DNA from 2 places in the Micromonospora sp. HB375 genome. Region 1 is predicted to be linked to the other one. Evidence: riboswitches for the same ligand, from Rfam matches in the RefSeq annotation. Region 1 holds a riboswitch; the other holds the start of a gene.

Region 1 (3,404 bases):
GCACCACCTTCGCCCCCAGCACCAAATGGCACGACTACTTCGGCCTCACCAGCGAAACCACACTCTGAGCCCGACGGCGAGCGACGCCGGCCCGGATCGGGACCGGCGTCGCTCGCCGTCCACCTACCGCTCCACCACGTTGCGCGAGCTGGAGGCAGGCCTGACCGACGGGCTGGCCTTCGCTGCCGCGCTCACGTTGCTGGTCGTGGCGGGCTGTCGCGGTGCGGCTGCGGCAGCGGCGTCACCTGCGCCTGGCCACCTGACCGGCGGGGACGTGGGCGGAACCCGGGGAGACGATCGCGGTCAGGCCGGCGGTGGACAGCGTCGCCCCGCCCAGGTCGAGGCGTCCACCGGCCGGGTCCCGCGATTCCGGGACCAGTAGCCGGCCGGCGAGCAGGCAGATCACCACGATCGGGACGTTCACCAGGAAGATTGCACCCCAGGGCAGGTGAGCCAGGACGAGTCCGCCGATTGGTGGCCCGGCGGCGAAGCCCAGCGCACTGGTCGCCGCCCAGATGCCGATCGCCGGGGACCAGCAACAACATCTTCCCGCTCGTCCCCGGCGTGGACGGCGTGGTACGCGACGAGAAGGGCAACGTCCGCTGCGTGGTCCTGCACGATACGCCCCTTGGAACCTTCGCCGAACGCACCCTGATCGACCCTCGCGCAGCGTGGTTCTACCCGACGGCGTGGACCCGGTGCGGATCGCCACCGCCATGAACCCGGGCGATGTCATCCTGGATCGCGCTGACGCGCCGCATCAACTTCACCGCGGGCCAGCGCGTCCTTGTCCTCGGCGCCGTCGGCAACGCAGGTCGGATGGCGATCCAGATCGCGAAGTACCGTGCTCGCTCGTCGAGCTCTTCGACGTCTGCATCGCCGGCCTCATGCCCACGACCGAGGAGCCGGTCGCCGGCGGACGTGGCCTCGCACCTGCGCTCACGTATTGCTGCTCAGCCTCAGCCACGGCGCTCACTGTCGATCACGTGCCCTCGCCCAGCCACCGCGCACGAGAAAGGAGCCGGATGGGTTGCGGGCCGACAGCCACGCCGAGGCCGGTCCGGCGCGTCGGATTTCCCACAGCGGGTGCCCGGACCGGATCCGCGGCGAGCGCGGGCCGTTATGGTGGGGACGCCGTGGTGTTCGGGAAGCCGGTGTGATGCCGGCGCGGCCCTCGCCACTGTGATCGGGAGACCGTCGGCCCTCGTCGTTTCGCGAGGTCACTGGGCAGAGATGCCTGGGAAGGCCGGCCGGCGGTTGCTTGTCCCGTCAGCCAGGAGACCGGCCACGGCACGTTCGTCCCCGTCCACGAGGTGTTGGAAGGCGGTCCCGCTGTGCGGTTCCCCATGCCCTGGCGCGTTGCCGCGCCGTTGTTGCTGTCCACTGTGCTGCTCACCGGCTGCGGCGCCGATGCCAAGCCTGCTGCCGCACCACCGGCGGTGTCCGCTGGACCGGTCGCGGTGACCAACTGCGGCACCCCGGTGACCATCGCGGCGCCACCGATGCGGGTCGTCACCATGAACCAGGCCGCCACGGAGATCATGCTGGCCCTGGGCCTGCAAGATCGGATGATCGGCACGGCCTACCTCGACGACGCGATCCTGCCCGCCTACGCGGACGCCTACGCGAAGATCCCGGTGCTGGCCAAGGAGTACCCGACCAAGGAGAAGCTGCTCGAGGCTGAACCCGATTTCGTGTACGCGTCGTACAACAGCGCGTTCGGTGACGAGGGGGTCGGTGACCGCGCCGACTGGCAGAAACTCGGCGTCGGCACCTACATCTCCCCTGCCGGGTGCCCGGCGCAGACCCGGCAGGCGAAGCTCGCCATCGGCGACGTGTTCACCGAGATCCGCGAGCTCGCGGCGATCTTCGGGGTGAGCGACCGCGGCGAGAAGCTGATCGCCGACCACGAGGGCCGCATCGCCACGGCCGCAGGCACCGCCCGCAACGTGAAGGTCATGTGGTGGGACGGCGGCAGCGACGCCCCGAGCGTCGGCGCCTGCTGCGGCGCCCCCAACATGATCATGTCGGCGGCCGGGGTCACCAACGCCTTCGCCGACCTCACCGGCAGCTGGGGCGACACAAGCTGGGAGACCGTCACCGACCGCAACCCCGAGGTCATCGTGCTCGTCGACGCGAGCTGGGATCCCGCCGCGCAGAAGAAGACCTTCCTCGCCGGGCACCGCACCCTCAAGGACCTGCCCGCGGTCAAACAGCAGTGGTACGTGGTGATCCCGTTCTCGTCAACCACGGCCGGTGTCCGCAACGTCCTCGGCGTCGAAGCCCTCGCCCAGGGCATCGCCGCGCTGCCGTCCGGGGTCCCGAGCTGACCGCCGTCACCACCCGGCCCGCCCCGGTGCGCACCCACCGCCCGGTGCGGGCGGTCGGCCTGGCCGCGCTCGTGCTGGCTCTGGTCGCCGGTCTGGTGCTGTCGGTGGCCGTCGCGGTCACCATCGGCCCGGCCGACCTGACTGTCGGGACGGTGTGGACGGTCGTCGCCGGCCACCTGGGACTCGCGAACTCGGACGTGCCGCTGCTGCGCGACCACATCGTCTGGGACCTACGTTTGCCCCGGGTTCTCGGCGCCGCCACGGTGGGGGCGGGCCTGGCCGCGGCCGGTGCGGTCATGCAGACCGTCACCCGCAATCCCCTGGCGGACCCGTACCTGCTCGGGGTCTCCTCAGGGGCGTCGCTGGGCGCGGTCCTGGTGGTCGTGGCCGGCATCGGTAGTGGCGTAGCCGCGCTGACCGGCGGCGCCTTCCTCGGCGCCCTTGTCGCGTTCCTGCTGGTCGTGGGCCTGGCCGGGAGGTTCGGGGCATTGTCGCCGACGCGCGTGGTGCTGACCGGGGTCGCGGTGGGACAACTGTGCGCGGCACTGACCTCTTTCGTGATCATCTGGGTGGCCGACCCGCACGCCACGCAGAGCATCACGTTCTGGCTGTCCGGGTCAATGGCCCGCGCCGACTGGACGGCCCTGGGCTGGGCGGTACCGGTGCTGGTCGTGGTGCTGGCGGTGGTCGGCTGGCACGCCCGTACCCTCAACGCCTTCGCCTTCGGTGAGGAGGCCGCCGCGAGCCTCGGCGTCGAGGTGAACCGGCTGCGGTGGCTGCTGCTGGTCGGCACCGCCCTGCTGACCGCCGTGCTGGTCGCGGTCAGCGGCGCGATCGGGTTCGCCGGGCTGATCCTCCCGCACGCCGCCCGCCTGATCACCGGACCGGACCACCGGCGGCTGCTACCGGTCGCCGTGCTCGCCGGCGCCATCTTCCTGACCTGGGTCGACACCGCCGCCCGCACCGTCTTCGAACCGCGTGAGCTGCCGGTCGGGGTGCTGACGGCACTGGTCGGGGTGCCGGCGTTCTTCCTGATCCTGCGCCGCCGGGAGGTACGCGGCTGATGCTTCAGAT
Region 2 (3,404 bases), 2.6 Mb from region 1:
ACCGCTCGGCCTGCGCCACGCCGGCCTGCTGGCGGTCCACGCTGCTCCCGGTCGCCGCCCAGGTGCCGCTGGTCGCCACCGACGTCAGCGCCGGCCCGGGGGCGCCGACGTTCGTACCGCGGACTGTCGCCTGGCTCGACCAGCACGGCATCGGCCACCTGCGCCGGTGACCGGGGGAGGGGAGGTCGCGGCCGGAGGGCCGGTCAGACGGCCGCGCGCGCCCACTGCTGGTTGGTGCCGCTGCCTCTCCTACCCGTACGACCCCTCGACCGGGTCGGCGTGGGCGGGACATCGCACATCGAGCCGTCCATCGACGTTCATCCAACAGATCGGCGTGCGTAAGCTCCGCACGGTCGGATCCATGGAACCTACGGAGGAGGTTCCATGGATCGTCGAACGATGTTGCGGGCCACTGTTGTCGGTGCGGGCGCTGTCGCCCTGCCGTTCACGGCGTGGTCGGCGGCGTACGGAGCCCCGGCACAGAACGCGGCGGGGCCCTACGGCGGGCTTCAGGCAGCCGACGCCAACGGCATCCAGATGCCGGCCGGGTTCACCAGCTCGATCGTCGCGCGGTCCCGGCGGACGGTGCCGGGGACGTCGTACACCTGGCACGACGCCCCGGACGGCGGCGCCGTGTTCCCGAACGGCACCGGCTGGATCTACGTGTCGAACTCCGAGGTGTCGGCCGGTGCGGGTGGCGGCGCCTCACGCCTCGTCTTCAACTCCAGCGGCGCCGTGGTCGGGGCGTCGCGGATCCTCTCCGGCACCAACAACAACTGCGCCGGTGGGAAGACACCGTGGAACACCTGGCTCTCCTGCGAGGAGGTGTCCCTGGGCCGGGTCTTCGAGACGTACCCCCTCGGCGGGACCGCGGTGGCGCGTCCCGCGCTGGGCCGGTTCAAGCACGAGGCGGCCGCGGCCGACCCGGTCCGCCGGGTCGTCTACCTGACCGAGGACGAGACCGACGGCAAGTTCTACCGCTTCGTGCCGGCCACCTGGGGCGACCTGTCCGCCGGAACCCTCCAGGTCCTCCGCGCCGGTACGGCCACCTCCGGCACGTTCACCTGGGCCACGGTGCCCGACCCGGACGGCTCGCCCACCCCGACCCGGCAGCAGGTGTCCGGCGCGAAGACGTTCAACGGTGGCGAGGGCTGTCACTACGCGGACGACACCGTCTGGTTCACCACGAAGGGCGACAACCGCGTGTGGCAGGTCAACCTGGCGGCCGGCACGTACGAGCTCGCCTACGACGACAACCTGGTCAGTCCGGGCGCCCCTCCGCTGACCGGCGTCGACAACATCACCGGGTCCACTGCAGGTGACCTCTACGTCGCCGAGGACGGCGGCAACATGGAGATCTGCATGATCACGCCGGACGACAAGATCTCGGTCTTCCTGCGGATCACCGGACAGAGCGGTTCGGAGATCACCGGGCCGGCGTTCACCCCGGCGGGGGACCGGCTGTACTTCTCCTCGCAACGCGGCACGACCGGCTCGTCGTCCGGCGGCATCACCTACTGCGTCACCGGTCCGTTCCGCCGTTGACCGGCTCCCGGTCCCGCCGGCAGTGACCACACGGTGAGGGACGCCCGGTCCTCACCGGGCGTCCCTCACCGGCGTACTCCACGCGGACGCGCCGGGACGACGGCCTCTCGACGTCGGGGTGTGAAACCGCCGATTCCGCCGGCCGTCACGGCACGTGGCCGGTTCCTGGCGCATTGACATCGGCGCACCGGCCACAGCAGACTGTCGCGACAACTGAACCACCGCGTGTACGTGCGGGGGAAGACCGGTCGAAATCCGGCGCTGGCCCGCAACGGTAGGCCGCCCAGGGAACTCTGCGGCGGCGAGCCCGAATACCCGTCGTACGCGTGCATCCGCTCCCCACCCGTCGTGGCCCACGGGTCGGAGTCCCGGACGACCCCGCGTACTGCGGTCGTCCGGGCTTTCGACGACCGCCGGGCCGGAAAGGCGCTTCCGATGGTCGTCCGCCGAAGCCGGCACCGCCTGCTCGCGCTCCTCTGCGGCGTACTCGCCGCCCTCACCCTCACCACACCGGCCGTCGCCGCCCCCGGGCGCGCCGCCCTCACCCGCCCGGAGGCCGCCGCCGGCTGGCTCGCCCGGCAACTCGTCGACGGCGAACGCTTCGAGGCGGTCTTCGACGGTGTCGCCTACCCCGACCAGGGGCTGACCCTCGACGCCGTGTTCGCCTTCGCCGCCGCCGGCGTGGCCGACGACCACGGCGCCGGCGCGCTGGCCTGGGTCACCCGGCCGGACATCCGCGACGGCTATCTCGGCGACGGCGTCTCCGAGGCGTACGCGGGCGCGACCGCCAAGCTCGCCCTCGCCGTGCAGGTGCGCGGCGGCGACCCGGCCGACGTCGGCGGGGTGGACCTGATCGCCCGGCTGCGTTCGCTCCAGACGCCGGCCGGCCGGTTCAGCGACCGGTCCGCGTATGGCGACTACAGCAACGCGTTCAGCCAGTCCTTCGCGCTGCTGGCGCTGGACCGTACGGCGGCCGGGGCGCCTCCGGCGGCGGCCGCCTGGCTGGCCGGCACCCGATGCCCGGACGGCGGCTACCCGCTGCTGCCCGCCCAACCGGTCTGCACGTCCGACGTGGACGCCACCGCGCTCGTGACGCAGGCGCTGCGCGCCGCGGACCGTCCGGCCGACGCCGCCGCCGGGCTGCGCTGGCTGGTGTCCGTTCAGCGTGCCGACGGCGGCTTCGCCAATGCGGCCGGCACACCGAACGCCAACAGCACCGGCCTCGCCGCGCAGGCCCTGCGCGACGGTCACCGGCTGCCGGCCTGGGCGCGGTCCCGGGCGTTCCTCGCCGGACTCCAGGTCGGCTGCGCCGGGGCGCCCGCCGACCGGGGCGCTGTCGACTTCGACGGTGGCGGCTTCGACCCGGCCACCGCGCCCCGGGCCACCGCCCAGGCCGTCCTCGGTCTCACCGGGGTCGGGTACGCCCGTCTGTCCGCCGCCGGCGCCGACCCCGGCGCACCGGTGCTCGCCTGCCCGTGAACCGCCTCGCCGCTCACCCGATCACAGGAGGACCCGTGTTCCGTCACCGTCCCACCGCCCGCACCTGGATGGCCGGCCTGCTGGCCGCCGTCGTGGCCGGCGTCGCGCTGACCGCAGTCGAACCCGCGCCCCGGTCGGCGCACGCCGCCGCCTGCGCCGGCACCTCGGGAGTCACTGTGGTCGTCGACTTCGCCGCGCTCGGCGGCGGCGTCCAGGTCGCCTGTGCGCCGGGCGATCCGGCCACCGGCCTGGCCGCGCTTCAGGCCGCCGGCTTCACCGTCACCGGCACCGCCCGCTGGGGCCTGGCCTTCGTCTGCCGGATCAACGGCAAGCCCACCGCCGCGACCGAGCCGTGCGTCAACACCCCGCCGGCCACCGCG

What was found. Region 1 has a riboswitch for cobalamin ahead of J3R08_RS08880 (ABC transporter substrate-binding protein). Riboswitches for the same ligand answer to the same signal wherever they lie in the genome.
Region 2: it holds a riboswitch for cobalamin, as region 1 does, so the genes downstream of both, J3R08_RS20345 (peptidase) here and J3R08_RS08880 (ABC transporter substrate-binding protein) in region 1, are expected to answer to the same signal.

What each region holds. Positions count from the first base shown of each region.
Region 1 is NZ_JAGGJO010000001.1:1,880,973-1,884,376, forward strand. It holds gene J3R08_RS08870 (N-acetylmuramoyl-L-alanine amidase) at 1-68, shown strand, start outside; partial or broken gene J3R08_RS08875 (MFS transporter) at 293-532, opposite strand; cobalamin riboswitch at 1,121-1,305, shown strand; gene J3R08_RS08880 (ABC transporter substrate-binding protein) at 1,347-2,330, shown strand; gene J3R08_RS08885 (iron ABC transporter permease) at 2,375-3,394, shown strand; gene J3R08_RS08890 (ABC transporter ATP-binding protein) at 3,394-3,404, shown strand, end outside.
Region 2 is NZ_JAGGJO010000001.1:4,491,052-4,494,455, reverse strand. It holds gene J3R08_RS20355 (Ig-like domain-containing protein) at 1-170, shown strand, start outside; gene J3R08_RS20350 (alkaline phosphatase PhoX) at 385-1,545, shown strand; cobalamin riboswitch at 1,747-1,883, shown strand; gene J3R08_RS20345 (peptidase) at 1,981-3,024, shown strand; gene J3R08_RS20340 (hypothetical protein) at 3,093-3,404, shown strand, end outside.